4 regions of the Cronobacter sp. 153480017-3 genome follow, and region 2 is predicted to be linked to each of the others. Evidence: predicted binding sites of a transcription regulator. Region 2 holds the regulator's gene; each other region holds the start of a gene.
The links. The regulator CRP, encoded in region 2, controls carbon source genes, mostly activating them, when cyclic AMP is high. The targets are predictions, from matches to a motif close to ATGTGANNNNNNTCACAT.
Positions count from the first base shown of each region.

Region 1: udp (uridine phosphorylase) is a predicted target of CRP. The motif match lies at 3,537-3,554, and genes of this name have one in related genera.
Region 3: serC (3-phosphoserine/phosphohydroxythreonine transaminase) is a predicted target of CRP. The motif match lies at 4,301-4,318, and genes of this name have one in related genera.
Region 4: ACUW6V_RS00820 (sugar transporter) is a predicted target of CRP. The motif match lies at 4,909-4,926, and genes of this name have one in related genera.

Region 1 covers NZ_JBSEYN010000013.1:65,942-73,596, forward strand. Annotated here, with positions in the region: gene metE (5-methyltetrahydropteroyltriglutamate--homocysteine S-methyltransferase) at 1-2,181, shown strand, start outside; gene ACUW6V_RS19915 (dienelactone hydrolase family protein) at 2,600-3,418, opposite strand; gene udp (uridine phosphorylase) at 3,678-4,433, shown strand; gene rmuC (DNA recombination protein RmuC) at 4,579-6,012, shown strand; gene ubiE (bifunctional demethylmenaquinone methyltransferase/2-methoxy-6-polyprenyl-1,4-benzoquinol methylase UbiE) at 6,102-6,857, shown strand; gene ubiJ (ubiquinone biosynthesis protein UbiJ) at 6,869-7,474, shown strand; gene ubiB (ubiquinone biosynthesis regulatory protein kinase UbiB) at 7,471-7,655, shown strand, end outside.
Region 2 covers NZ_JBSEYN010000004.1:44,976-52,630, forward strand. Annotated here, with positions in the region: gene ACUW6V_RS11005 (NUDIX hydrolase) at 1-208, shown strand, start outside; gene ACUW6V_RS11010 (hydrolase) at 281-1,297, shown strand; gene ACUW6V_RS11015 (YheU family protein) at 1,298-1,516, shown strand; gene ACUW6V_RS11020 (phosphoribulokinase) at 1,565-2,434, shown strand; gene ACUW6V_RS11025 (OsmC family protein) at 2,479-2,886, opposite strand; gene crp (cAMP-activated global transcriptional regulator CRP) at 3,197-3,829, shown strand; gene ACUW6V_RS11035 (YccS/YhfK family putative transporter) at 3,892-5,976, shown strand; gene argD (bifunctional acetylornithine/succinyldiaminopimelate transaminase) at 5,977-7,197, opposite strand; gene ACUW6V_RS11045 (aminodeoxychorismate synthase component II) at 7,284-7,655, opposite strand, start outside.
Region 3 covers NZ_JBSEYN010000002.1:373,531-381,185, forward strand. Annotated here, with positions in the region: gene pflB (formate C-acetyltransferase) at 1-345, opposite strand, end outside; gene focA (formate transporter FocA) at 397-1,254, opposite strand; gene ycaO (30S ribosomal protein S12 methylthiotransferase accessory factor YcaO) at 1,658-3,421, opposite strand; gene ACUW6V_RS06205 (DUF421 domain-containing protein) at 3,563-4,255, shown strand; gene serC (3-phosphoserine/phosphohydroxythreonine transaminase) at 4,418-5,503, shown strand; gene aroA (3-phosphoshikimate 1-carboxyvinyltransferase) at 5,572-6,858, shown strand; gene cmk ((d)CMP kinase) at 7,036-7,655, shown strand, end outside.
Region 4 covers NZ_JBSEYN010000001.1:176,278-183,932, reverse strand. Annotated here, with positions in the region: gene ydeE (efflux MFS transporter YdeE) at 1-1,144, opposite strand, end outside; gene eamA (O-acetylserine/cysteine exporter) at 1,352-2,248, shown strand; gene marB (multiple antibiotic resistance protein MarB) at 2,275-2,487, opposite strand; gene marA (MDR efflux pump AcrAB transcriptional activator MarA) at 2,558-2,932, opposite strand; gene marR (multiple antibiotic resistance transcriptional regulator MarR) at 2,951-3,385, opposite strand; gene ACUW6V_RS00820 (sugar transporter) at 3,632-4,831, opposite strand; gene ACUW6V_RS00815 (PhzF family phenazine biosynthesis protein) at 5,042-5,839, shown strand; gene ACUW6V_RS00810 (L-lactate dehydrogenase) at 5,875-6,819, opposite strand; gene ACUW6V_RS00805 (GNAT family N-acetyltransferase) at 6,989-7,462, shown strand; gene ptrR (putrescine utilization regulator PtrR) at 7,422-7,655, opposite strand, start outside.

The sequences.
Region 1 (7,655 bases), on a different contig from region 2:
GCGGGCAAAAGCACCCGTGAAGAATTACTGGCGGTGGGCCGCGAGCTGCGCGCCCGTCACTGGGAACAACAAAAAGCGGCGGGCATCGATCTGCTGCCGGTCGGCGATTTCGCCTGGTACGATCATGTTCTGACCACCAGCCTGCTGCTCGGCAACGTCCCGGCGCGCCACCAGAATGTGGACGGCACGGTGGATATCGACACGCTGTTCCGCATCGGTCGTGGCCGCGCGCCGACCGGCGAACCTGCCGCCGCCGCTGAAATGACCAAATGGTTTAACACCAACTATCACTACATGGTGCCGGAATTCACCAAAGGCCAGCAGTTCAGCCTCACCTGGACGCAGCTGCTGGATGAAGTGGACGAAGCGCTGGCGCTTGGTCACCATGTTAAACCGGTACTGCTCGGGCCCGTCACTTACCTGTGGCTTGGCAAAGTGAAGGGCGAACAGTTCGATCGTCTTTCCCTGCTTAACGACATTCTGCCGGTCTACCAGCAGGTGATCGCGGAACTTGCGAAACGCGGCATTCAGTGGGTGCAAATCGATGAACCGGCGCTGGTGCTGGAGCTGCCGCAGGCGTGGCTGGACGCGTTTAAACCGGCCTACGAGGCGCTGAAAGGCCAGACCAAACTGCTGCTCACCACCTATTTTGAAGGCGTGACCGATAATCTCGATACCATCACCGCGCTGCCGGTGCAGGGGCTGCATGTCGATCTGGTTCACGGCCATGACGATGTCAACGAACTGCATCGCCGCCTGCCGCAGGAGTGGTTACTCTCCGCGGGCGTTATCAATGGCCGCAACGTCTGGCGCGCCGATCTCACCGAAAAATACGCCCAACTGAAAGCGATCGCAGGCCAGCGTGAGCTGTGGGTGGGCTCGTCCTGCTCGCTGCTGCACAGCCCTATCGACCTGAGCGTCGAAACGCGTCTGGATGCGGAAGTGAAAAGCTGGTTCGCCTTTGCGCTGCAAAAATGCGAAGAGCTGGCGCTGCTGCGCGATGCGCTGAACAGCGGCGACACAACAAAAATCGAGCAGTGGAGCGCGCCGATTCAGGCCCGTAAACACTCGGCCCGCGTACATAACCCGGCGGTGGAACAGCGCCTTAAGGCCATTACGCCGCAGGACAGCCAGCGCGCCCATGCGTATCCGGTACGCGCCGAAGCGCAGCGCGCCCGCTTTAACCTGCCGTCCTGGCCGACCACGACCATCGGCTCGTTCCCGCAGACGACCGAAATTCGCGGCCTGCGCCTGGATTTCAAAAAGGGCAATCTCGATGCGGCGAACTACCGCACCGGCATCGCCGAACATATTAAGCAGGTGATCGCCGAGCAGGAGCGTCTGGGTCTCGATGTGCTGGTACACGGCGAAGCCGAGCGTAACGACATGGTGGAGTATTTCGGCGAGCACCTTGATGGCTTTGTCTTCACCCAGAACGGTTGGGTGCAGAGCTACGGCTCCCGCTGCGTGAAGCCGCCGGTCGTTATCGGCGACATCAGCCGCCCGGCGCCGATCACCGTCGAGTGGGCGAAGTACGCGCAGTCGCTGACCGACAAACCGGTGAAAGGCATGCTGACCGGCCCGGTGACTATTCTCTGCTGGTCGTTCCCGCGTGAGGATGTCTCGCGCGAAACTATCGCCAAACAGATTGCGCTGGCGCTGCGTGACGAAGTGGCGGATCTCGAAGCCGCGGGCATCGGCATTATTCAGATTGACGAACCGGCGCTGCGTGAAGGGTTGCCGCTCAAGCGCAGCGACTGGGACGCGTATCTCGCCTGGGGCGTGGAGGCGTTCCGCCTGAACGCGGCGGTCGCGAAGGATGACACGCAGATCCACACTCATATGTGTTATTGCGAGTTCAACGACATCATGGATTCTATCGCCGCGCTGGATGCGGACGTGATCACCATCGAAACGTCACGTTCAGATATGGAGCTGCTGGAGTCGTTTGAGGAGTTTGAATACCCGAATGAAATCGGGCCGGGCGTATATGATATCCACTCGCCGAACGTGCCGGATGTGGCGTGGATTGAAGCGCTGCTGAAGAAAGCCGCGCAGCGCATTCCGCAGGAGCGTTTGTGGGTGAACCCGGATTGCGGCCTGAAAACCCGCGGTTGGCCGGAGACCCGCGCGGCGCTCGCCAATATGGTGAAAGCGGCGCAGAACCTGCGTCAGGCGTAACGGTTTTGTGATGGCGGGTGCGCGACGCTTACCCGCCCTACGATAAGGCCAGTTATGCGTTGCGTAGGGTGGGTCATACGTAGGATGGGTAAGCGCAGCGCACCCACCGCAGCCCGGAAAAAACGGTGTGGTGTGGTTTATGATTTTGTAGGGTGGGTAAGCCCTGCGCACCCACCGAAGCCCGCAGAAAACGGTGTGATGCGGTTTGTGACTTTGTAGGGTGGGTAAGCGCAGCGCACCCTCCGCAACCCGCAGAAAACGGTGTGATGCGGTTTGTGATTTTGTAGGGTGGGTAAGCGTAGCGCACCCACCGCAACCCGCAGAAAACGGTGTGATGCGGTTTGTGATTTTGTAGGGTGGGTAAGCGCAGCGCACCCACCGCGCCACCAAAAAACGCCCGGTTTCCCGGGCGCTTTTTTTATCCTTTCTTACTGCCGTAGGTTTTGAACCACTCCAGCATGCGCTCCCAGCCATCCTTCGCCGATGCCTCGTGATAACTCGGGCGATAATCGGCGTTAAACGCATGGCCCGCGTCCGGGTAAACAATAATTTCCGCTTTCGCGTTGGCGGCGCGCAGCGCCTGACGCATGGTCTCCACGCTCTCAAGCGAAATACCCGTATCCTGCGCGCCGTAAAGTCCCAACACTGGCGCGGTCAGATCGGTAGCGACATCCACCGGGTGCTTCGGTGAGTTTAACGTTTTGTCGCCCAGCAGCTTGCCATACCACGCCACGGCGGCTTTCAGTTGCGGATTATGCGCGGCGTACAGCCACGCGATACGCCCGCCCCAGCAAAAACCGGTCAGCATCAGACGATGCGCGTCGCCGCCGTTGCGTGACGCCCAGCTTGCCACATGATCCAGATCCGCCAGCACCTGTGCGTCCGGCACTTTCGACACCAGATTGCTCAACAGCGACGAAATATCGTCATACTCATTCGGATCGCCCTGACGGAAATAGAGTTCCGGCGCCACCGCCAGATACCCTTCCAGCGCCAGGCGACGGCATATATCGCGAATATGTTCATGTACGCCGAAAATCTCCTGTACCACAATCACTACCGGCAGCGGGCCATCAGCAGCGCGCGGGCGGGCGTGGTAAGCAGGCATATTTTCGCCCTGCGTGGGAATCGAGGTTTCGCCCGCGATAATGGCATCCTGCGGCGTATGCACTACCGTTGAAGCGACAGGTGAAACTGCAGCGGCAAAGCCCGCCGGATGGTCAGTGTTGTTGGTCATGGCATTCTCCGTACCCGTTATTGTTTTAGCGCATCCCTAACTATAGCCTGCGTGTGGCGGGAGTGGAGGTGGCAAAAGCAGGCATTCGGCGCGCGGGATTTCCATTCATGCGCTCTATATGTGACCATAATCACGAAATTATGGAAAATTAATGCAACTCCTTTCTTTTGAAGTGAATCCGGTCACGAAAAACGCCGGAAAGGTTCTGTAAAGTACCGTTTTGCTTCTCCTGACAAACCGACCCACAGAGGAGTCACCTATGTCTGATGTTTTTCACCTCGGCCTTAAAAAAAGCGATCTTCAGGGCGCAGAATTAGCGATTGTCCCGGGCGACCCGGAGCGAGTGGAAAAGATCGCCGCGCTGATGGATAAGCCGGTCAAACTGGCCTCCCACCGTGAATTCACCTCCTGGCGCGCTGAGCTTGATGGCAAAGCGGTCATCATCTGCTCCACCGGTATCGGCGGCCCGTCAACGTCTATTGCGGTAGAAGAGCTGGCGCAGCTTGGCATTCGTACTTTCCTGCGCGTGGGCACCACTGGCGCTATTCAGCCGCACATCAACGTCGGCGACGTGCTGGTAACGACCGCCTCCGTACGCCTTGATGGTGCCAGCCTGCACTTCGCGCCGATGGAATACCCGGCCGTTGCCGATTTCGCCTGTACTACCGCATTGGTGGAAGCGGCCAAAGCGGTCGGCGCGACTACGCATATCGGCGTGACCGCCTCTTCCGATACCTTCTATCCGGGCCAGGAGCGCTACGACACCTTCTCTGGCCGTGTAGTCAGCCGCTTTAACGGCTCCATGAAAGAGTGGCAGGCGATGGGCGTGATGAACTATGAAATGGAATCGGCCACGCTGCTGACCATGTGCTCAAGCCAGGGGCTGCGCGCGGGCATGGTGGCGGGCGTTATCGTCAACCGCACCCAGCAAGAGATCCCGAACGCGGAAACCATGAAACAAACCGAAAGCCACGCGGTGAAAATCGTGGTAGAGGCGGCGCGCCGCCTTCTCTGATAACTCCTTTCAGGCCGGCGCTCTGCCGGCCTTTTTGCGTAATGTCTCGCAGGATTGACGATCCTTACAGAAAAACGCTTTTCGTCTGGAATTATGTACAGCACAATCCCCTCTGGCGTGATGAGCAGTTCAGGCAGGAGGCGTGGTGGAAATCTCATATCTGGTGTTAGCCGTGGTTGCGCTGGCAGGCGTTGTGGTGGGCTGGCTGATGTCAGGGCTGCGAACCGCCCAGTACAAGGCGGATCTACTGGCGGAACAGCGCGATATTTACGGCGAACTCAGCGCGGCCCGCGAGGCGCTGGCGCATAACCAGCACTGGCGCGATGAGTGCGATCTGCTCAATAACGAACTGCGCAACCTGCGGGAGATCAACAGCTCGCTGGAGTCCGATCTGCGCGAAGTCACCACGCGGCTGGAGGCCACCCAGGTCCACGCCGAAGAAAAACTGCGCCAGATGATGAGCAGCGAACAGCGCCTGAGCGAACAGTTTGAAAACCTCGCTAACCGTATCTTTGAGCAGAGCCGTCGTCAGGTCGATGAGCAGAATCGCCAGAGTCTGAGCGGCCTGCTTTCCCCGCTGCGCGAGCAGCTCGACGGTTTTCGCCGACAGGTGCAGGAAAGCTTCGGCCAGGAGGCACGCGAGCGCCACACGCTGGCTCATGAAATCCGCAATCTCCAGCAACTGAATGCGCAAATGGCGCAGGAAGCTATCAACCTTACTCGTGCATTAAAAGGCGACAACAAAGCCCAGGGCAACTGGGGCGAAGTGGTGCTCGCGCGCGTGCTGGAAGCCTCGGGCCTGCGCGAAGGGCATGAGTATGAAACCCAGGTTAATATTCAGCTTGCCGACCGCAGCCGTATGCAGCCGGATGTCATCGTGCGTCTGCCGCAGGGCAAGGATGTGGTGATTGACGCCAAAATGACGCTGGTGGCCTATGAGCGTTACTTCAACGCCGAAGATGACTACAGCCGCGAGCTGGCGCTGAACGAACACATCGCTTCGCTTCGTAATCATATTCGCCTGCTGGGGCGCAAGGATTATCAGCAGTTGCCGGGGCTGCGCACGCTGGACTACGTGCTGATGTTTATCCCGGTCGAGCCCGCCTTTTTACTGGCTATCGACAAGCAGCCGGAGCTCATCACCGAGGCGTTAAAAAACAATATCATGCTGGTAAGCCCGACCACGCTGCTGGTGGCGCTGCGCACCATTTCCAACCTCTGGCGCTATGAGCATCAAAGCCGTAACGCCCAGCAGATAGCGGATCGCGCCAGCCGCCTGTATGACAAAATGCGGCTGTTCGTTGACGACATGAGCGCCATTGGCCAGAACCTCGACAAAGCCAGCGACAGCTATCGCCAGGCGATGAAAAAACTCGCCAGCGGGCGCGGCAACCTGCTTGCGCAGGCGGAGGCGTTTCGCGGTATGGGCGTTGAGGTAAAGCGCGAGATTAATCCGGATTTGGCCGAGCAGGCGGTGCAGGATGATGAAGCGTTTGCGCTCCCCGATGCCGAAGCGCTTGCCAGCGCCCCTGATGAAAACAGCCACTTAGCGGCGTTTCGCGTTGCGGGCGAGCGCTGAGCGGCGCGCTAATGCCGCCTTGAATCGTAGGGCAATTGCGGCCAATCTGTTACACTTCACAAACATTTCCTTGATAAGCAGGCACTGAGATGGTTGAAGATTCACAAGATACAACGCACTTTGGCTTCCAGACCGTAGCGAAAGAGCAAAAAGCGGATATGGTGGCGCAGGTCTTCCACTCCGTGGCGGCGAAATATGATGTCATGAACGATCTGATGTCGTTCGGCATTCATCGTCTGTGGAAGCGCTTCACTATCGATTGCAGTGGCGTGCGTCGCGGCCAGAAAGTCCTGGATCTCGCGGGCGGCACCGGCGATTTAACCGCTAAATTCTCCCGTCTGGTGGGTGAGAGCGGCAAAGTGGTGCTGGCGGATATCAACGATTCGATGCTGAAAATGGGGCGCGAGAAGCTGCGCAATATCGGCATCGTCGGCAACGTCGAGTATGTCCAGGCCAACGCGGAAGCGCTGCCGTTCCCGGATAACACCTTTGACTGCATCACGATTTCCTTCGGCCTGCGTAACGTCACCGATAAAGAAAAAGCGCTGCGTTCCATGTTTCGCGTGCTGAAGCCGGGTGGCCGTCTGCTGGTGCTGGAATTCTCCAAACCGGTGTTCGAGCCGCTGAACAAAGCCTACGACGCCTACTCTTTCCACATTCTGCCGCGCGTCGGCGAGCTGGTGGCGAAAGACGCTGGCAGCTACCGTTATCTCGCTGAATCCATCCGTATGCACCCGGATCAGGAAACCCTTAAAGCGATGATGAACGACGCGGGCTTCGAGAACGTCAACTACTACAACATGACCGGCGGGATCGTAGCGCTGCATCGCGGCTACAAATTCTGAGGAGGTGCCGGATGCCTTTCACACCGCTAATGATGGCTGGCATTGAAGGCGCGCTGAACACTTTCCTGTACCGCGAGAGCGCGCTGAAAGCGCCGCGCCAGCGTTTGCAGGGCAAAGTGTTGCGCATCACGCTTGAAGAGCTTTCCACGCCGCTGGTGCTGGTGTTCAGCGAGCAACAACTGGATGTGCTCAGTAAATGGGAAGGCGAGGCGGACTGTACCGTTATCACACGCCTTTCCGTTTTGCCGAAGCTCCAGGACCGCCAGCAGCTGACTGCGCTTATCCGCAGCGGCGAGCTGGAAGTGCAGGGCGATCTGCAGGTGGTGCAAAATTTTGTGGCGCTGATGGACATGGCCGAATTTGATCCCGCCGGGCTGCTGGCCCCGTGGGTTGGCGATATCGCCGCGGAAGGCATCGGGCGCGTTATGCGTCGCGGCGGGCAACTGCTGCAAAAAGGCTTTACGCGTAATCAGCGCTATCTGGCGGAAGCGATTACCGAAGAGTGGCGCGTCGCGCCGGGCGCGCTGGAAATCGCCTGGTTTGCCGAAGAGATTTCGGCCGTCGAGCGCCAACTGGAAGCGTTAACCAAACGGTTGGATAAACTGGAGGGCAAATGACGCCAGGTGAAATTCGGCGCCTTTATTTCATTATCAAAACGTTCCTGAGCTACGGCCTGGATGAGCTGATTCCGCGCATGCGTCTCACGCTGCCGCTGCGGATCTGGCGTCGCGGGCTGTTCTGGATGCCGAACCGGCACAAAGATCTTGAGCTTGGTACAAGACTTCGTCTGGCGTTACA
Region 2 (7,655 bases):
TTTTACACTGAGCCAGCTTCAGGAGGCGACGGAGATTATTCTCGGCCAGCCCATCCAGCGTAAAAGCCTGATCCGGCGCTTTGAGGCGTCCGGCATGTTTGAAGAGACCGGCGAGAGCGTCGCCACCGGCGCGCGTAAGGCCAGGCTCTGGCGACGTAAGCCGGATGCTGATATTCACCTGTTCTCGCGCAATTTACTGGCCGAGTGATCCGCACCAAAGCATCAACAAAATGAATCACAACCGGTATAGTAATTAGCGAACTAATAAAAGACATCAGCTATGGCCGACATTACTCCCGCAGAACTTCCTGCACTGAACACCGATTCCTCACACTTTCAGCCAATGCCGGGAGTCAGCAATCCACACCTGCAAACCATGCTGCCGCGCGTGCTGCGCCGCCGTTTGCAGTTTGAGCCGCACTGGCAGCGTCTGGATCTGCCGGACGGCGATTTTGTCGACCTGGCGTTTAGCGAAAACCCTGACCAGGCGCGTCATAAACCGCGTCTGGTGGTGTTTCACGGTCTGGAAGGCAGCCTGCACAGCCCTTACGCCCACGGCCTTATCCATGCGGCGAAAGCGCGCGGCTGGCTCGGCATGGTGATGCACTTTCGCGGCTGTAGCGGCGTGCCAAACAAACTGGGGCGCATCTATCATTCGGGCGAAACCGAAGACGGCACCTTTTTCCTGCGCTGGCTGGATGAGCGCTACGGCACCGTGCCGACAGCGGCGGTGGGCTATTCGCTCGGCGGCAATATGCTCGGCTGCCTGATGGCGGAGATTGACGCCAGCTTCCCGCTGACGGCAGGCGTGATTGTGTCCGCGCCGTTTATGCTCGAACACTGCTGCAACCATATGGAAAAAGGCTTTTCACGCTTTTATCAGTTCTATCTGCTGAACCTGCTGAAAGCCAACGCCACCCGCAAGCTGAAGGCCTGGCCCGGCACGCTGCCGATTGAACTCGCCCAGCTTAAGCGCCTGCGCCGCATCCGCGATTTCGATGATTTGATCACGTCGAAAATTCACGGCTTTAGCGATGCCGTCGATTACTATCGCCAGTGCAGCGCGATGCCGCGCCTCGCCAGCATCACCCGTCCGACGCTGATTATCCACGCCAAAGACGACCCGTTTATGGATCATCACGTGATCCCCGACACCACCACGCTGCCTGCTAATATTGAATATCAACTGACAGAGCATGGCGGTCACGTGGGCTTTGTCGGCGGCACGCTGCGTCAGCCCAAAATGTGGCTGGAACAGCGCATTCCTGACTGGTTAACGTCTTATCTGGACCGATAAATGATCATTCCCTGGCAAGAGATCGCGCCCGACACCCTGGAGCGCCTGATTGAAGCCTTCGTCTTGCGCGAAGGCACCGATTATGGTGAACATGAACGCTCGCTTGAGCAAAAGGTCGCCGACGTGCGGCGTCAGTTGCAAAGTGGCGAAGCCGTTCTGGTGTGGTCTGAGCTGCACGAAACGGTCAATATCATGCCGCGTTCGCAGTTTCGCGGTTAACGTTGCCAGGCGGAGCCTTGCCCCGCCGCTTCAGGGAGTTGTCTCGCTATGTCTGCCAAACATCCGGTTATCGCCGTCACAGGCTCCAGCGGCGCGGGAACCACCACCACCAGCCTCGCGTTTCGTAAAATTTTCGCCCAGCTGAATCTCCGTGCCGCCGAAGTGGAAGGCGACAGCTTTCACCGCTACACGCGCCCGGAAATGGACATGGCTATTCGCAAAGCGCGCGATCTTGGCCGCCATATCAGTTACTTCGGCCCGGAGGCGAACGATTTCGGCCTGCTGGAGCAAACCTTTGTGGAGTACGGGCTGACCGGCAAAGGACAGTCGCGTAAATATCTGCACACCTATGACGAAGCGGTGCCGTGGAATCAGGTGCCCGGCACGTTTACGCCGTGGCAGCCGCTGCCGGAGCCGACGGACGTGCTGTTTTACGAAGGGCTGCACGGTGGCGTGGTGACGCCGCAGCATGACGTGGCGAAGCATGTCGATCTGCTGGTGGGCGTGGTGCCTATCGTCAACCTGGAGTGGATACAGAAGCTCATCCGCGATACCAGCGAGCGCGGCCACTCGCGCGAGGCGGTGATGGATTCCGTGGTGCGCTCGATGGAAGATTACATTAACTACATCACGCCGCAGTTCTCACGCACCCATATTAACTTCCAGCGCGTGCCGACGGTGGACACCTCCAATCCGTTCGCCGCGAAAGGCATTCCGTCGCTTGATGAAAGCTTCGTGGTCATTCACTTCCGCAATCTGGATAACATCGATTATCCGTGGCTTTTGGCGATGCTGCAGGGCTCGTTTATCTCACATATCAATACGCTGGTGGTGCCGGGCGGGAAGATGGGGCTCGCGATGGAGCTTATTATGCTGCCGCTGGTGCAGCGGCTGATGGAAGGAAAACAGATAGCGTGACGGCGATGCCCGGTGGCGCTGCGCCTGCCGGGCCGTCCGTCATCTCATGACGCTTCAATCACTTCATACGAATGGGTGATATTGACCCCTTTGCCGAGCATCAGCGCCACTGAGCAATACTTCTCTGCCGACAGATCCACCGCGCGCGACACTGCCGCGTCTTTCAGGGCTTTGCCCGTCACCACAAAATGCAGATTGATATGCGTAAACAGACGCGGCGCTTCTTCGCGACGCTCTGACGTCAGCTTCACTTCGCAGTCGGTCACGTCGTGACGACCTTTTTGCAGAATAGAGACAACATCAATCGCGCTGCAGCCACCTGCGGCCATCAAAACCATTTCCATCGGGCTCGGCGCTTTGTCGCCAGAGTTGCCGTCCATCAGGATCTGATGCCCGGAGGCGGACTCGCCCAGGAAGGTTAACCCTTCCACCCATTTCACTCGTGCATGCATGTTAATCACTCCAGGCTATTCATTTTTCTGACAGATTACGCGCGCGCGACGTCAGAGGCAATGGAAGGGCGACCTGCGTCAAGCTGAAACGAGACAACAGGAGACACCTGAGAAAAGCTATGCTAAAACAGTCTGGATGCAGCGGCGATACATTGATGTTACGCATGTATGCAGAGGAGAAGATAATTTATCGGCTGCGACGTCCACGGACAGCCAACTTCCCAGGACTCGGGAAGATGATGAATGCAAAGCCAGACAGGGGTTACGCGCCCTGTCTTTGGAGCCAGTTTAAAACAGAGGATAACCGCGCATGGTGCTTGGCAAACCGCAAACAGACCCGACTCTTGAATGGTTCTTGTCACATTGCCACATTCATAAGTATCCATCTAAGAGCACGCTGATTCACCAGGGTGAAAAAGCGGAGACGCTGTATTACATCGTTAAAGGCTCAGTGGCAGTGCTGATCAAAGATGAAGAGGGCAAGGAGATGATCCTCTCGTACCTGAATCAGGGTGACTTCATCGGCGAACTGGGTTTGTTCGAGGAAGGTCAGGAACGCAGCGCCTGGGTTCGCGCTAAAACTGCCTGTGAAGTGGCTGAAATCTCCTACAAAAAATTCCGTCAGCTGATCCAGGTTAACCCGGATATTCTGATGCGTCTCTCCTCGCAGATGGCTCGCCGCCTGCAAGTTACCTCTGAGAAAGTGGGCAACCTCGCCTTCCTCGACGTGACTGGCCGCATCGCGCAGACCCTGCTGAATCTGGCGAAACAGCCGGACGCGATGACCCATCCGGACGGGATGCAGATCAAAATCACGCGTCAGGAAATCGGCCAGATCGTCGGCTGCTCCCGCGAAACCGTTGGCCGCATTCTGAAAATGCTCGAAGATCAAAACTTGATATCCGCCCACGGCAAAACCATCGTGGTTTACGGAACCCGCTAAAAAAGCAAAAAACGGCGTGTCGCTTCGGTAACACGCCGTTTTTGTATCTATACTTCTCCCCTATGTGGCGTCGTCTTATCTATCACCCTGAAATTAATTACGCTTTACGGCAAACGCTCATCTTAAGCCTGCCGGTGGCGGTCGGGTTGATGCTGGGCCATCTTCAACAAGGGTTGCTGTTCTCGCTCGTTCCCGCCTGCTGCAACATTGCCGGTCTCGATACCCCGCACAAACGCTTTTTTAAACGCTTGATCATCGGCGCATCGCTGTTTGCGCTGAGCAGTCTGGCGGTGCAGCTGTTGCTGCTGCAGTCTGTGCCGCTGCCGCTCATTCTGCTGATGCTGGCGCTGCTGCTTGGCGTGACGGCGGAAATCAGCCCGCTGCATGCGCGTCTGTTGCCCGCCTCGCTCATCGCGGCCATCTTTACGTTAAGCCTCGCCGGCAATATGCCCATCTGGCAGCCTATGCTGCTCTATGTGCTCGGCACGCTCTGGTATGGCGCGTTTAACGGTTTCTGGTTCTGGCTGTGGCGCGAGCAGCCGCTGCGTGAATCGTTAAGCCTGATTTATAAAAGCCTCGCCGACTACTGCGAAGCCAAATACAGCCTGCTGACGCGCCACACCGAGCCGGAACAGGCGCTGCCGCCGCTGCTGGTGCATCAGCAAAAAGTGGTGGATCAAATAAGCCAGTGCTATCAGCAGTTGCAGATGCTTTCCGCCACTAAGCAGAACGGTTACAAGCGCCTGCTGCGCACGTTTCAGGTGGCGCTGGATCTCCAGGAGCACATCTCGGTGTCGCTGCATCAGCCCGGCGAAGTGCAAAAACTGGTGGAGCGCAGCCACGCCGAAGCGGTGTTGCGCTGGACGGCGCAGACCGTCGCCACGCGGCTGCGCACGCTCTCTGACGACATTCTCTACCACCGCTATTCGCACCGCTTCTCGATGGATAAGCAGGTCGAGGCGCTGGCGAAAATCGCCCGCCAGCACCCGGATAACCCGGTTGGCCAGTTCTGCGAATACCATTTCAGCCGCATCGCACGCGTGCTGCGCACCCAGCGCCCGCTCTACGCCCGTGACCTGATGGACAGCGGTAAGCGCCGCCTGCCGCTGCTGCGGGCGCTGAAAAGCTATTTGTCGCTGAAATCCGCCGCGCTGCGCACCGCCGCGCGTCTGGGCGTGATGCTGGCGGCGGCGGGGTTGTTAGGGAGCGCCTTCCAGTTGCCGAAGCCGTACTGGATCCTGATGACGGTGCTGTTCGTCACCCAAAACGGCTATGGCGCGACGCGCGTGCGTATCCTGCACCGGGCGGGCGGCACGCTGGCGGGGCTGATTATCGCGGGCATCACGCTGCACCTGAAAGTGCCGCAGGGCTATACCCTGCTCGGCATGCTGCTAGTGACGTTAATCAGTTATCTGATAATCCGGCGACACTACGGCTGGGCGATGATTGGCTTTACCGTCACGGCGGTCTATTCGCTGCAAATCCTGACGCTCAACGGCGAGCAGTACATCGTGGCGCGCCTGATAGACACCCTGTCCGGCTGTCTTATCGCGTTCGGCGGCATGGTCTGGCTCTGGCCCCAGTGGCAAAGCGGCCTGCTGCGCCAGAACGCGCATGACGCGCTGGAGGCAGACCAGGAGGCGCTGCGCCTGATCCTGAGCGGCGACCCGCAACCCGGCCCGCTCGCCTGGCAGCGTATGCAGGTCAACCAGGCGCATAACGCGCTCTATAACTCGCTCAATCAGGCTATGCAGGAGCCCGGCTTTAACAGCCGTTATCTGGAGGATATGCGCCTGTGGGTGACGCACAGCCAGTTTATTGTCGAGCACATCAACGCGATAACGACGATGGCGCGCGAGCAAACCGCGCTGCCGCCAGAAACCGCAGCGCGCTACTTACAGGCGTGTGAGATTGCGCTACAGCGCTGCCAGCAGCGGCTTGAGCATGACGCGCCGGGCGATACGCAAAACGAGGCGGTACTGGAGGGCGAAGACGTCTTACCGGAAGGGGCACCGGGCGTGATGGAACATCATCTGCTGCGCATTCTCGATCACCTGCGCACCATGCATACCATCTCTTCCGTGGCGTGGCGTCAGCGCCCGCATCACGGGATCTGGCTCAGACGACGCCTGAGCCAGTCACCATGATTAGCCGTTGACCACGCGCGCGACGGCGCGCGCAAAGCGGGCCATGCCTTCGTCGATATCCGCGCGCTCCACCAGCAACGACGGCGCAAGACGCAGCACGTCCGGCCCGGCGTTCAGCACCATCACCCCTTCCGCCGCCGCGGCGTAGAGGAGATCGCGCGCGCGTCCGTGGAAGGCGGGCGTCAGCTCGGCACCGATCAGCAGGCCCATACCGCGAATATCGCTGAATAAGCCGTACTGCTCGCCAATCTGCGCCAGATGCTGTACGAACTGCTCGCGTTTATGCGCTACGCCGCCCAGCACCTCCGGAGTGTTGATGATATCAAACGCTTCGCCCGCCACCGCGCAGGCGAGCGGATTACCGCCGTAAGTGGAGCCGTGCGAGCCGACGTGAAACGCCGAGGCGATATCATGAGTGGTGAGCATCGCGCTAACCGGGAAGCCGCCGCCGAGCGCTTTGGCGCTGGTCAGGATGTCGGGCGTTACGCCGTAATGCATATAAGCAAACAGCTTGCCGCTGCGGCCCATGCCGCACTGCACTTCATCGAACACCAGCAGCACCTGATGCGCATCACACAGCTCGCGCAGGCCGTGCAGGAAGGCCGGCGTCGCGGCGGTCACACCGCCCTCGCCCTGCACCGGCTCGACCACGACCGCGCAGGTGTGGTCGTCCATCACCGCTTTGACCGCATCAAGATCGTTAAACGGCACATGAATGATATCAGCCGGTTTCGGGCCGAAACCGTCGGAGTATTTCGCCTGGCCGCCCACGGAGACGGTAAACAGCGAACGTCCGTGAAAGGCGTTATAAAACGCGATGATTTTGGTTTTGTATGGGCTGTGGCGGGTGATGGCGTAGTGGCGGGCGAGCTTGAACGCGGTTTCGTTGGCTTCGGTGCCGGAATTCATAAACACCACGCGCTCGGCGAAGGTGGCGTCCACCAGCTTCTGGCCCAGGCGCAGCGCAGGCTCGTTGGTAAAGACGTTGCTGGTATGCCAGAGCGTTTCGCCCTGCGCTTTCAGCGCCTCTACCAGCCGCGGGTGGCAGTGCCCGAGCGCCGTTACCGCGATACCGCCCGCGAAATCGACATACTCTTTGCCCTGCTGATCCCACACGCGGCTGCCCTTGCCTTTCACCGGGATAAATTCAGCCGGTGCATAAATCGGCAGGATCACGTCATCAAAGGTGGCGCGCGTAATTGCTGTTTTTTCAGTTGCCATTTCATGCCCATCCAGTAAATGTGCCATCGCACATGAAAAGATAAGCACAAAATATGAATAAAAAATCACTAAAAGGCAATAAAAATTCAGCGCAAAAGGAAGTTCGCCAGTAGCTGATGGCCCTGCTCGCTGAGAATGCTTTCCGGGTGGAACTGCACGCCTTCCAGCGCAAGGTGGCGGTGACGAATACCCATGATCTCGCCCGCGTCCGTCCAGGCGGTTATCTCAAACTCCGCAGGCAGCGTGGCGCGGTCGATAATCAGCGAGTGATAGCGAGTCACGGTCAGCGGGTTGTTGAGCCCCGCAAACACGCCGCTGTTGGTGTGCGAAATTACCGAGGTCTTGCCGTGCATAACCTTTTCGGCTCGCACCACGGCCGCGCCGAAGGCCTGTCCGATGGCCTGATGCCCGAGGCAAACGCCGAGGATCGGCAGGCGACCGGCAAAACGCCGGATCGC
Region 3 (7,655 bases), on a different contig from region 2:
GCCGCCAAATGGGATAATGGCGCGTTTCAGCGGAGCTTCAGTCTGCAGACCAACAATTTTCTCAAGAGACTTGTTAATATAGCCTGCGTCATGCGAAGTGATGGTGGACGCCACGGAAGTGTCGAAGTCTACTGGCGCATGAGTGCGGTTTTCCAGTTTGACGCCTTCCATAACTTTGTCCCACAGGGTAGTGGTGGCTTCAGTTGCGCCAGCCAGGAAGGACTCGTCACCCTCGTATGGCGTGTAGTTTTTCTGGATAAAGTCGCGGACGTTGACTTCATTCTGCCAGTCGCCTTTCGCAAAACCTTCCCAGGCTGTGGCTAACTTTTCATTAAGCTCGGACATGTAACACCTACCTTCTTAAGTGGATTTTTTATTTACTGCCTGGAACAACTATCAGCGATGGTCATCGCCACGCAGGTAAATGACCCAGTACGTCAATCCGACAAGCAACCCTCCACCGATAATATTACCAATCGTTACCGGTATCAGGTTATCGACGATGAAATTCATCACGGTCAGATGAGAAAATTGGTCTGGCGAAGCGTGGATCGCGCTCCAGAACTCCGGGCTGCCAAAGTGACGAATCACTATCCCCATCGGGATCATAAACATGTTGGCGATGCTATGTTCGAATCCGCTGGCCACAAACATGCCGACCGGCAGAATCATAATAAAGGCCTTATCAATCAGGCTGCGTCCTGAATAACTCATCCAGACGGCCAGACAGACCATCAGGTTAGCCAGGATGCCAAGGCAAACTGCCTCAATAAACGTGTGTTCAACTTTATGCGACGCCGTTTGCAGGACATTAAGCCCCCAGCCGCCGTTGGCGGTCATATACTCGCCAGAAAGCCACATCAGTAAGACAAAGAGCAGGGCGCCAATCAGGTTGCCGATATAAACATTGACCCAGTTGCGCGTCAGCTGACCCCAGGTGATACGCCCGCTGGCTTTAGCGACCACAATCAGCACCGTTGAAGTAAAAAGATCGGCGCCGCAAATGACGCAAAGAATCAGACCGAGTGAGAAACAGATACCGCCAATCAGTTTGGTAATGCCAAAAGGCATCGCGGCAGCGCCGGTGGTGGCGGTGATATAGAAAACAAACGCAATGGAAATAAATACGCCAGCCGTAATTGCCAGATAAAACGTCTTTAACGGATGTTTCGTGGCTTTATAAACGCCCGCTTCCTCGGCAACTTTCGCCATCGCAGCAGGGAGTAAGGAGTCAAAAGGGTTGTCAGCTTTCACACTAACTCTCTCTTTATTTATTCGGCGAGTTGATACTAACAAAGCATGATGCAGTAAAAGTTGATATGGATCATATCTCGCCAGGTTTGCAGGACTGAAAGGCGTCTGTTTTTTACGCAATTTCAGCTTAACTTTATGATTATCCAATAAAAAATAAATTTTAAATATTATTAAAAGTGTTGAAAAAAAGCGGTTTGCCTCTCCTCATAAAGTGTTAATCATTATGAATTATTGGCTAAAAAAGGTAACAATCAAGCCGGGCGGATATATTTAATATTCACCAGTAATTAACTTGATATTTACATTCAAACTTTTAACCAGACAAATAAAAACGGGGCCGTAAACGTGCCCCGTCATATTTGCTAAACATAAGTGTGAAGCAGGTCAATTGATATGCGTTATATCAATTTCCTTGCCAAAACCTGGCTTTAGCCCGTTGAAGTTTTTCATAGGCAGCCAGCAGCGACTGATGCGCCGGGAAAGCTTTCAGATCGCCGTCGACGGGCTGCAGGCCATAGAAGGGCGCTTCGCCGCTGATAGCCGCGCTCGCGGCTTCCACCGCATCTGCGCCATACATACGAACGAAGGCATTCAGGTACTGTAGCGGCTCGCGTTCCTCTTCCTGCGCCAGCAGCAGAAGCGTCTGCAGGCAACGATAATAATTGGCGCGCCCGGCGCTGAATACCGATGCGTTAAATTCCATGGTCCACTCGGTCCAGATCAGCGCCTGATCCAGATCGCCGCCAGCCAGCGCCAGCATCGCTTTCAGCTCGCCGATGCGCAGGGTATACCAGCCGTTGTCTTTACCCGTTGCCAGGCCCAGCAGTTCGCGCACGCGAGTGAAGTCGTCATGGCCTTCTTCGTCCAGTTGAGCGATCAGGTTCAGATAATCTTCTTTCTCCCACTCGCTGCCCGGCAGCGCCAGCAGCGTTTCGCGCAGATGGCTACCCATATTGTTATTCGCGAGCAGCAGATCTTCTGCCGGATAGATGTCAGACATGCCCGGCACAATGATACGGCAGGCGTAAACGCCCAGATGCTCGTAATCGGCGATGTAGACTTCTTTATCTTCAGCCTTAAAAATCGCCATCAGGGTAGCGAACTCTTCTTCCGTCGTACCGGCGAAGCTCCAGTCTACAAACGGATAATCCGCGTCCTGCTTGAACATATCCCAGGAGATAAGACCGCTGGAGTCGATGAAGTGCGTCTCAAGGTTCGCATGTTCGGCCACTTCTTCATCATCGAACGTCGGTGGCGTAAACACGTCGAGATCTTTCAGGCCGCGGCCCTGCAGCAGCTCGGTGACGGTACGCTCCAGCGCCACACCGAAATCGGGATGCGCGCCGAAGGAGGCAAAGCAGGTGCCGTTGGCCGGGTTAAACAGTACAACGCAGATAACCGGATATTTTCCGCCGAGAGAGCCGTCGTAAGCGAAAATCGGAAAGCCTTCCGCTTCAAGTGTATTGATAGCTTCGACCACGCCAGGATAGCGCGCCAGCACCTCCTGCGGGATCTCCGGCAGGCTGATGCTTTCGGCAATAATGCGATTCTTGATATGACGCTCAAACACTTCAGACAGCCCCTGAACACGGGCTTCGTTGCGGGTATTGCCCGCGGACATGCCATTGGATACATACAGGTTGCCGACGATGTTCATCGGAATGTAAACGGTCTGTTCATCTGACTGGCGGGTGAACGGCAGGGCGCAGATGCCGCGCTCTTCATTACCAGACTGCAGGTCAACCAGCATACTGGCGGTCAGTTCGTTCTCCGGATCGTAAAACGCGCGCAGGCGGGCATCAAGAATGCCTTCCGGCAGTTCATCGCTTTGCGGGATCGGAAACCATTTTTCGTTCGGATAGTGCACGAACGGGCCGTTTGCGATCGTATCGCCCAGCCAGAAATCGGCGAAGAAATAGTTGGTGGACAGACGCTCAAAGTATTCGCCCAGCGCGGAAGCCAGCGCAGCTTTTTTGGTAGCACCTTTACCGTTGGTAAAGCACAGCGCGCACTCTTTGTCGCGAATATGCACAGACCAGACGTTCGGCACCGGGTTTAGCCAGGAGGCTTCTTCGATGTTAAAGCCCAGATCGGTGAGTTTCTGCTGGAAGCGAGCGATGGAGTCTTCCAGAGCGGCATCTTTGCCGGGGATGAAGGTTTGAGTCATGGGATCCACTTTTATCGTACGCAAAGCGCGCAATGATACGGATTTTAGCCCTTCTGCGCCATCGTCCCGCCCGATGCGGCAAAAATAAATCTTACGACTATCCTTAATCAAGATAACTCCCTGTTATGGCGTAAGAAAAATATGAAAGCTTTCGATTTGCAACGGATGGCGCTTGACAAGTTTCCATTAGAATTTCTGGGTGAAGTCGCGCTGCGCAGCCTTTACACCTTTATCCTGGTGTTTCTGTTTCTCAAAATTACCGGGCGACGTGGCGTACGTCAGATGTCGCTCTTTGAAGTACTAATCATTCTGACGCTCGGATCAGCGGCGGGGGACGTGGCGTTTTATGACGACGTGCCGCTGCTGCCCGTGCTGGTAGTGTTTGTTACGCTCGGCGTGCTCTATCGTCTGGTGATGTGGCTGATGTCCTGTAGCGAAAAGCTTGAGGATCTACTGGAGGGCAAACCGCGCATCATTATTGAAGACGGCGAGCTGGCCTGGGAAAAGCTCAACCGGGAGAACATGACCGAATTTGAGTTTTTTATGGAGCTGCGTACCAAAGGCGTGGAGCATCTGGGGCAGGTGCGACTCGCTATCCTTGAGGCTAATGGTCAAATCAGCGTTTATTACTATCCCGACAAACTGGTACGACCGGGACTGTCGATTCTGCCGGAGTATTGCAGCGAGCGTTTTGAACATATCCCTGAAACCGGCGATTACGCCTGTATCCGCTGTAGCGAAGTGGTGACGTTTGATGCCGGTGTGAAACCGTCCTGTCCGCGCTGCAAAAACCATATATGGGTGAAGGCAAGCACCGCGACCCGCGTAACCTGACAGCAAATTCCACCGTCAGCGGGCGCTGTGCTGGCGGATTGTGTTGTGTGATTTGGCGCACATTCCCCCTGGCGCCAGGATTAGCCGTTGCAGCCCTGTCAACGGAATGATAAAACCGATAGCCACAGGAAAAACTTATTGCTTTTAGCGTGGTGAGGGGAAATGGCTCAGGTCTACAATTTTAGTTCTGGCCCGGCGATGCTGCCGGCGGATGTGTTACGAGTGGCTCAGGAAGAGTTGCGTGACTGGCAGGGGTTAGGCACCTCTGTGATGGAAATCAGCCACCGCAGCAAAGAGTTTATTCAGGTGGCGGAACAGGCGGAACAGGATTTTCGCGATCTGCTGGAGATCCCCTCAAATTACAAAGTGTTATTCTGCCACGGCGGCGGACGCGGGCAATTCTCCGCGCTTCCGCTGAATCTGCTCGGCAACAAAACGACTGCCGATTATGTTGATGGCGGCTACTGGGCGGCAAGCGCGGTTAAAGAAGCCAAAAAATACCTGACGCCGAATGTGATTGACGCGAAAATCACCGTTGATGGCAAACGCGCCATTAAGCCGATGAGCGAATGGCAGCTCTCGGCGGATGCCGCTTACGTCCACTACTGCCCGAATGAAACCATCGACGGCATCGCGATTAACGATACGCCTGATTTTGGCGACGCTATCGTTACCGCCGATTTCTCCTCCACCATTCTTTCTCATCCGATTGATGTCAGCCGTTACGGCGTCATCTACGCGGGCGCGCAGAAAAACATTGGCCCGGCGGGCCTGACGCTGGTCATTGTGCGTGAGGATCTGCTTGGCAAGGCGCATGTCTCTTGCCCGTCGGTGCTGGATTACAGCGTGCTGAGCGAAAACGACTCCATGTTCAACACGCCGCCGACGTTTGCCTGGTATCTCGCGGGCCTGGTGTTTAAATGGCTCAAAACCAACGGCGGCGTGGCGGCGATGGACAAGATCAACCAGCAAAAAGCCGATCTGCTCTACGGCGTGATTGATAACAGTGATTTCTATCGCAACGATGTTGCAACGGCTAACCGTTCACGCATGAACGTACCGTTCCAGCTCGCCGACAGCAGTCTGGATAAGCTGTTCCTTGAAGAGTCCTTTGCTGCGGGCCTGCACGCGCTGAAAGGCCACCGCGTGGTCGGCGGCATGCGTGCCTCTATTTATAACGCGATGCCGCTCGAAGGGGTAAAAGCCCTGACCGACTTCATGGTGGATTTCGAACGCCGTCACGGTTAATCCTTCCGTTATGATTCGCCCCGCGGCTGGCCGCGGGGTTTTTATTCTGTTTTATTGAGACTTTTTCCATGCAGGAATCCCTGACCTTACAACCCATCGCGCGTGTGGATGGCACCATTAATCTTCCTGGCTCCAAGAGCGTTTCCAACCGGGCGCTGCTGCTCGCCGCACTGGCAAAAGGCACTACGACGCTCACCAACCTCCTGGATAGCGACGACGTGCGCCATATGCTGAACGCGCTCAACGCGCTTGGCGTTCATTATTCGCTTTCAGACGATCGCACCCGCTGTGAAATTCAGGGGCAGGGCGGGCCGTTCAATACGCTCGTGGAGCTGGAACTGTTTTTAGGTAACGCCGGAACCGCAATGCGTCCGCTGGCAGCGGCGCTGTGCCTTGGCACTAATAATGTGGTGCTGACTGGCGAGCCGCGCATGAAAGAGCGCCCGATTGGACATCTGGTCGACGCGCTGCGTCAGGGCGGCGCAGATGTCACGTATCTGGAGCAGGAAAACTATCCGCCGCTGCATCTGAAAGGCGGATTCACCGGTGGCAACGTAACCGTTGACGGCAGCGTTTCAAGCCAGTTCCTGACCGCGCTGTTAATGGCCGCTCCGCTGGCACCGGGCAACACCGCTATCGACATTAAAGGCGAGCTGGTATCAAAGCCCTACATTGATATCACGCTGCACCTGATGAAAACCTTTGGGGTTGAGGTGGAAAACCAAAACTACCAGCGTTTTGTCATTCAGGGCGGCCAGCAGTACCAGTCGCCAGGACATTATCTGGTAGAAGGCGATGCGTCTTCCGCGTCTTATTTCCTCGCGGCGGCAGCCATTAAAGGCGGCACTGTCAAAGTCACCGGTATTGGGCGCAATAGTGTGCAGGGCGATATTCGCTTTGCTGACGTGCTGGAAAAAATGGGCGCACACATCACCTGGGGCGACGATTTCATCAGCTGCACCCGCGGTGAGCTGAACGCGATTGATATGGATATGAACCATATTCCCGACGCGGCGATGACCATCGCCACTACCGCGTTGTTTGCTAAAGGCACCACCACGCTTCGTAATATCTATAACTGGCGTGTGAAGGAAACAGACCGCCTGGCGGCGATGGCCACCGAGCTGCGCAAAGTCGGCGCTACGGTTGAAGAGGGGCATGACTTCATTACCGTTACGCCGCCTGCGCAGTTACAGTTTGCGGATATCGGCACCTATAACGATCATCGCATGGCGATGTGTTTCTCGCTGGTGGCGCTTTCCGACACGCCGGTTACGATTCTCGACCCGAAATGCACCGCGAAAACCTTCCCGAATTATTTCGCGCAGCTCGCGCGTATCAGCCACTCTGCTTAAATACGTAGTTTTTCCGGAACGGCAGCGCGCCGTTCCGGGCATCTGCGCCCACTTCTTCTACACTCAGCCACAATGGCGGCGATATTTTGCCGGAAAGATAACAGTCTGCGGTGATGAAGCGTATAATGCGCCGCGTTCACGTTGCAGGCCTGCCATTTGTTATTGAAGGAGAAAAAGATGACGGCATCCGTCCCGGTAATCACAATCGATGGCCCAAGCGGCGCAGGGAAAGGCACGCTCTGTAAAGCGATGGCTGAAACCCTGCAATGGCATTTGCTGGATTCCGGCGCCATCTATCGGGTTCTCGCGCTGGCCGCCCTGCATCATCATGTTGATGTCGCTTCCGAAGAAGCGCTCGTTCCGCTGGCTGCGCACCTGGATGTGCGCTTCGTCGCGCAGCAGGGCGAACTGGAAGTCATTCTGGAAGGTGAAGACGTCAGTGCCGAGATTCGCACGCAGGAGGTGGCCAACGCCGCCTCGCAGATTGCCGCGTTCCCGCGTGTGCGCGAAGCACTGCTGCGCCGTCAGCGCGCATTTCGTGAAGCACCTGGCCTGATTGCCGACGGGCGTGACATGGGAACGGTGGTTTTCCCTGATGCGCCTGTGAAAATTTTCCTTGACGCTTCCTCCGAGGAACGTGCTCATCGCCGTATGCTACAGTTGCAGGAAAAGGGCTTTAGTGTTAACTTTGAACGCCTTTTGGCCGAGATAAAAGAGCGCGATGACCGCGATCGTAACCGGCCAGTAGCGCCGTTAGTGCCCGCGCAAGATGCTCTGGTGCTGGATTCCACCAGCCT
Region 4 (7,655 bases), on a different contig from region 2:
TCATCAGATACGCCATAGCTGCGAAAACCATCAGCGACGCGAACAGCGACCATGACGGCAGCGTGGTCAGCACAAAGCCGCTGTACATCGGGTTGAACGCCGCGCCCAGCCAGCCGAGCGACTGCACGGAGAAGTAACCGGCTTTCAGGCCCGGCGGGGCAATATTGTCGATCAGCATATATTCACCCGGCGCATAGATGATTTCGCCAAGCGTAAAGACCGCCGCTGCCGCGCCCCACATCCAGAGATTAGTGCCCGACATCAGAAAACCGCCGAGGCCGAGAATAAAGCAGACAGTGCCGAAGAGCATCAGGCGGCTTATGTTGTCGGCGCGCAGTTTTCTGCCCACCAGGTACTGCAGCGAAACCACAAGGACAGCGTTGACCGGCAGTACCACCGCGACAACCTGTTGCGCCAGCGCGCTGTCGGAAAAGGTTAAGACGTATTGCGAAATACAGACGGCAAAGGACCCCGCCACCAGCGAGCCGAGAAACGCCGAGCCGGTAAACCACAGCAGACGCTGGTCACGCCACAGCAGCGAGAGCGGCGGCGGGCCTGCGGGAGAATCCGCCTGTTCGTGCGCCGGCGCCACGCGTTCAACAAAAAAGCCGATCACCATAAAGGTCATGCCGGACGTCACCGCCGAGAGCCAGAACGGCATATTGAGGCCATAGACCATCAGCAGCGTGCCGATGGGCGGGCCAACCGTCCAGCCGATATTCAGAAAGGTATAGTTAAGCGAAAAAATACGCGCCTTGGCCGCCGCCCCCAGCGTGTCGGCGAAATAGCTCTTCAGCACGGTAGAAAACACCGAATACGCGCAGTTAATGATGGCGAAAAAGAGGATCACCAGCAGGGCGTTATGCATCAGCGGGATCGCCACAAAGCCCGCCACAAAGATCGCAATAGCGATGAGCATATAGCGCTTTTTGTCGAAGCGGTCGGCGAACACGCTAAACGCCAGGCTGAAAAAAACGCCTGCGGTCATCGCGCTCGTTAGCGCGACGCCAATTTCATCGACCGACATCGCGAAACGCTTCGCGAGATAAATCGCCATAAACGGCAGTGTGGCGCCGCGGCCAATGGTTAACATTAACGACGAGCCCAGCAGCGCGACGGTGGAACGCGTTTTCTTTGATAACATTTTCTTATCTTTTTTATCGGGTGAGCGGGAGCGAGCGCCTGTTCAGGCCTCTTTTAAAGCAATAACATGCCATCCGGGCGCTGTACACCCTGTCGGGGGTTCAGAAGTGCTTTACGTTCCCCCCATAAATTAGTGATCTGTCTCTCACCTTAAGATTCCGGTATGGTGAAGTATTAACATAATTTTAATAAATAACAGGGGCAGGGGATGACGCGTAAAGACGGGCTGCTGGCGCTGCTGGTGGTGCTGGCCTGGGGGTTGAATTTCGTCGTAATTAAAATCGGTTTACACGCCATGCCGCCGCTGCTGCTGGCGGGGCTGCGGTTTTTGCTCGTCGCCTTTCCCGCGCTGCTGTTTGTCGCCCGCCCGAAAGTGCCGTTTCGGCTGCTGCTCGGCTACGGACTGACGATAAGCTTCGGGCAGTTCGCGTTTCTCTTCACCGCCATTAAGTTCGGCATGCCCGCGGGACTCGCCTCGTTAGTGTTACAGGCGCAGGCGTTTTTCACCATTGTGCTCGGCGTGTTCGCCTTTCGCGAACGTCTCCAGGCCAAACAGCTCACCGGCATTGCGCTCGCCGTCGGCGGGATGCTGGTACTGATTGAGGGCAGCCTTAACGGCCAGCATGTGGCGCTGACCGGTTTTATGCTGACGCTCGCCGCCGCGCTGAGCTGGGCCTGCGGCAATATCTTCAACAAAAAAATCATGCAGCTGCCGACGCCGCCTGCGGTGATGTCGCTGGTGGTGTGGAGCGCGCTGATCCCGGTGCTGCCGTTTTTTTCGGCGAGCCTGATGTTCGACGGCGCGGATGCGGTGGTGCAGAGTCTCGTGAATATCGACAGCGTGACGGTGCTGTCGCTGGTTTATCTGGCCTTTATCGCGACTATTCTCGGTTATGGCATCTGGGGCACGCTGCTCGGGCGTTATGAGACCTGGCGCGTGGCGCCGCTTTCACTGCTGGTGCCGGTGGTGGGGCTTGCCAGCGCCGCGCTGCTGCTGGATGAGCGGCTCTCGGTATTGCAGATTATTGGCGCGCTGTTGGTGATGGCGGGGCTTTATATCAACGTCTTTGGCTGGCGGGTACGGCGGGCGGTGCGCAGCGCATAAAAAACCGGGCCAAAGCCCGGTTTTTTTTAACGCGACTGGTTGTAGTACGGCACGCCCAGCTCGTCTGATTTATCGCTGCCTGCGCTGCGATGGCTGAGATCCAGCGATTCATGATGCTCAATCGGCACCATCATTGTGCTGGTGTCCCCGGCGCACGCGTCAGTTTTGGGGCTGCCTGCCAGCGCATAGCCGGAGGTCAACGCCAGCAACAGCGCAGCGGCGCACGTGACGGATTTCATAATTTCCTCGGTTATCTCCCGAAAGGAGAAGTGTAACGGCGGAATGCCGCCGTCGGCGTTCTTTAACTACTCAGTGATTCAGCGGGTGGAGGTACTTGCCTTCGCCCGGCATCCGCGTCACGCGATATTTATGCGGCGGCACGGAGAAATAGTTCTTAAACGTGCGGGTCAGCGTCTGCTGGGATTCAAACCCATAGCGCTCGGCCAGATAAAGAATCGGTTCGTCGCTCTCTTTGAGTTTGAGGGCAATCTCGGTCAGTTTCCGGTTGCGGATATACTGGCCCAGCGAGTGACCGGTCTCTTTTTTGAACATGCGTTGCAGGTGCCATTTCGAGTAACCCGAACGCGCCGACACTTTCTCAAGGGAAAGGGGGGATTCCAGGTTATCTTCAATCCAGTCCAAAATGCTATGAATAGTAATGGCATCATTGTTGCGTCTGGACATCGTCTTACCTCTTTGCTGTTACGGCAGCACCCTTTTAAGCAGGTATTCGAGGGTCGCCACTTCGTCTGCCGTCAGGTTTTTTGTTAATTCTTGATGCAGGTTTTGTCCTACCAGCTGGTGGCACTGTTCACACAGCACCGCGCCTTCTTCCGTGAGCTCAACCAGGATGCCCCGTTTATCGTTAGGGTTAGGCAGACGCGCCACCCAGCCCTTGCATACCAGACGATCCAGCATGCGCGTCAGAGCACCTAAATCTACTGAGAGCACTTTTTTCAGCTCCCCTGGCGTGATGCGGCCAGGACAGCGAATGGAACAGAGCACCTTAAACTGCGCTGCCGTGATATCGAGCGGCGCAAGGTACTCATTGAGCAGGCGATCCTTTTTCTGATTCACAAGGTGAATCAGTCGTCCTAAGGGAATAATCTCGTTAAACAGATCGCTGTTATTTTCCAACATAGTTGCCCAGGCAAGTAGATTAGTCACGCGAGATATTATTGCCCAGGCAAACATAAGTCAACCGAATGATTTTCGCGATCACACGATCTGCTAAAACGTGTTAAAAACCCTTCAAAATCAAAGGAAAGGTAAGAGCAATCGCTGCGATAGCGCGCGCCTGTTAAGCGCGGAAAGGCGTAACGCGACGCGGTGAAAACAGAGAAAAAGAATAAAAAAACGCCGCCTGAAGCGGCGGCGTTAAGATTAACCGTGGTGCGGTTGCTCTTCAGGAAGCTGAACCGGCCAGCGGCGGAAAATTACAATCGCCCAGACAAACGCGACCAGCGCCGGAATAGCGCCCATATAACCGATGGACGACATCGAGAGTTGCAGGCTCACCTGGTTGCCCACCAGCGCGCCTGCGCCGATACCGATGTTAAAGATGCCGGAGAAGAGCGACATCGCCACATCCGTGGCGTCCGGGGCCAGCGCCAGCACTTTCACCTGCATACCGAGGCCGATAAGCATAATCGCGATGCCCCAGAACGCGCCAAGAATGGTCAGGTTTACAGCGCTGTGCGAGGCAGGCAGCAACAGCAGCAGGCAGATAACCAGTACGCCGATGGCGCTACTGATAAGCCCGGAGGCGTGCAGATTGCCGAGCTTGCCGAAAATCACGCTGCCGATAATGCCCGCGGTGCCGAGCACCAGCAGCAGGAAGGTGGCGAAGTTTTCGCTCAGGCCCGCGACGTTCTGCACGAACGGCTCAATATAGCTGTAGGCCGTGAAGTGCGCGGTCACCACCACGGCGGTCAGCACGTAGATGCACAGCAACGCCGGGCGACGGAACAGCGCCGGCAGACTCGCAAGAGAGCCGGAGTGTTCGCTCGGGATTTTCGGCAGCAGTTTCATAAGGCAGGCGAGCGTAATCAGCGCGCCGATGCCGATGGCGAAAAACGTGGTGCGCCAGCCGAAATATTGCCCGACGATGCGCCCGATGGGCAGACCGAGTACCGACGCCAGCGCGGTGCCGGTCGCAATCAGGCTCAGCGCCTGGGCGCGTTTGCCCGGCGGGGCGAGGCGAATGGCCAGCGACGCGGTAATCGACCAGAAAATCGCATGGGCGAAGGCGATGCCGATACGGCTGATGACCAGCACCTCGAAGCTCCAGGCCATAAACGACAGCATATGGCTCGCGATGAACACCACAAACAGCGCAATAAGGAGCTTGCGGCGCTCCACCTGGCTTGTCAGCAGCATAAACGGCAGCGACATCAGCGCCACCACCCAGGCGTAGATGGTCAGCATAATGCCCGCCTGCGCGGATTCCATATGGAAGCTCGCGGCGATATCAGAGAGCAGGCCCACCGGCACAAACTCGGTGGTATTAAAGATAAATGCCGCGACCGCAAGCGTAACCACCCGCAGCCACGCGGTTTTGCGAGAGACTGTATTCATCGTCATAGAAAAGATTCGCGCTGGTCAGAAGTGAATAAGAAGCGAGCGATCTTAAAACTTTCGCCCGTCGGGACACAACCATTTTGTGACGCAAATCTCACTTTTATACCCAGCATGTAACAAACGAAGCGGCAGAAACGCAATTGCCGTCACGGATTACAGACCGCGTGATAGTGTGTAAAAACAGCAACGACAAAAAACAGGGTGGGGATGACAATGCAATCAGTTGATTTTTATATGGTGGACGCGTTCGCCGATAAAACCTTCAGCGGCAACGCGGCGGCGGTCTGTCCGTTAAGCGAATGGCTGCCGGATGAAACGCTGCTCCTGATGGCGCGGCAGCATAACCAGTCAGAAACCGCGTTTTTTGTGCGCACCGACGACGGCTTCGAACTGCGCTGGTTTACCACGCGCTATGAAATCAACCTCTGCGGCCACGCCACGATTGCCGCCGCGCACGTCATTTTAGAGCACCTCGATTACCCGCACAGCGAAATCCGCTTCTCGACGCGCTTTGTCGGGGAGGTGTCCGTTACGCGCCGCGGTGACTGGCTGACGCTGAACTTTCCGGCGTGGCAGGCGCAGCCGGTGGACGCGCCCGCGCTGCTGCTGAGCGCGCTGGGGATTGACGGCGCGGTGTCGGTGGCGGTGTATCGTGACTATCTGGTGGAGCTACCAACCCAGGCGCAGGTAGAGGCGCTGACCCCGGATATTCACGCGTTGATTCCGCTCGGCAAACAGGTCTGCGTCACCGCGCCCGGCACACCCGGCGGCCCGTATGATTTCGTCAGCCGCTTTTTCTGCCCCGGAGAGGGCGTGCCGGAAGATCCGGTGACCGGTTCCGCGCATAGTATGCTGATCCCGTTCTGGGGTGAGAAGCTTGGCAAGACCGCGATGATGGCGCGTCAGGTCTCGGCGCGGGGCGGGGATTTACGCTGTGAATGGCAGGGCGATCGCGTGCTGATTGGCGGCCAGGCGGTGACCTATCTTATCGGCCAGGTATTGCTGCGCTGATGCTTCGGCGCCCGTAGCGGGCGCCGTTTTCATGCTCAGGGCAGACGGGCGATATTCTCTTTAATCACCGCGACCGAATGCTGAAACTTCGCCTGCTCCTCGCCTTCCAGCTGCAGTTCGATAATCTGCTGCACGCCGTTTTGCGCCAGTACCGCCGGAACGCCTATCGCCACGTTGTCGACGCCATATTCGCCGTCAAGAATGCACGATACCGCCAGCGCCCGGTGGCTGCCGGTGAAGATATTGCGGCAGATCTCCGCGATAGTGCCCGCGATGCCATATTCCGTACAGCCTTTGCGGGCGTAAATCTCAAAGCCCAGCCTGCGCACGCGCTCGGCAAGCGCCGCGGTATCCAGTGGCGTACCCGTTTTGCGCTCGTAAACCTGCGCGACCGGCGAGCCATACACGGAAGAGTGCGACCAGACCGGGAACTGGGTGTCGCCATGTTCGCCCAGAATAAAGGCGTCGATGCTTTGCGGGCCGATATCCAGCGCTTCGGCAAGCGAGCGGCGCAGGCGGGTGGTGTCGAGCCAGACGCCGGTGCCGATCACCTGGTTGCGCGGCAGGCCGGAGAGCTTCCACACCTGCCAGGTGATGATATCGCAGGGGTTGGTGGCGACGAGGAAAATGCCATTAAAGCCGCCCGCCATCATCTGCGGCACAATCTGGCCGACGATGCGCGCGGTGTTGGTCAGCTCGTCAAGGCGCGTCTGGCCGGGCTTCAGCGCGCCGCCGGAAACGGTGATCACCGCGATATCGACATCCGCGCACTCCTGCGCCTGGCGGGTGGAGATTTTAATCATCCCCGGCATATACGCGGCGGCGTCGCGCAAATCCTGGCAGTGCCCTTCGACGCGCGCGGCATCGAGATCCACCAGAATCAGCTCCTCGCCGATATTCTGGTTGAGTAAGGCCCAGGCGGCGGCGGTGCCCACGTTGCCCGCACCGATAATCATCACTTTTCGTGCTCTGTTATTCATGGTGTCATTCCTTGTTAACCCATTTCGCCGCACAGAGTACCTGCACAACCCGCTGCCAGGAAATCCCCATTGTGTATTAAAGCGCGCATCATAAGACAATCGTCTGACCGGCGGGTTGTCGGCGGCGCGCGCAACCGGTAAAGCTAATAAAAACAACCAAGGAGCCGCTATGTACCCGATAACCGCCGAAGCGCCAGGCAGCGCTGAAAGCCGGGCGCTGATCGCCGCGCTGGACGCGTATCAGAGCACGCTGTACCCGGCAGAGAGCAACCATCTGGTGGATCTCGCCGACATCCCCGAAGATGAGATGATTTTTATGGTGATCCGCCATCAGGGCGAGGCGGTGGGTTGTGGCGCGGTGATGCTGAACACTGACGGCTCTGGAGAAATTAAGCGGGTGTATATCGATGCGCGCCACCGCGGGCAGCGCCTCGGTGAAACACTGATGGCAGCGCTGGAAGCCGCCGCGCGCTCACGCGGCTGCCACATGCTGCAACTGGAAACCGGCATTCACCAGCATGCGGCGGTGAAGCTCTATGAGCGCTGCGGCTATACGCACACCGCACCGTTTGCACCTTACCAGCCCGATCCGCTGAGTGTGTTTATGCGAAAGCGGGTGTCAGACACGGCAGCAGTTCTGTAAAGGCGTCGAGCTGACGGGTTTTCGCCCCGCGCCGCCAGATAAGCCAGGTATCGATATAGCGCCATTTATCGGCCAGCGGCCACGCCTGCACCTGATGGCTGCCTGGCATACTCTCCAGCATACTGCGCGGGATCATCGCCACACCGGCACCCGCCACCACGCACGCCAGCATGCCGTGGTAAGACTCCATTTC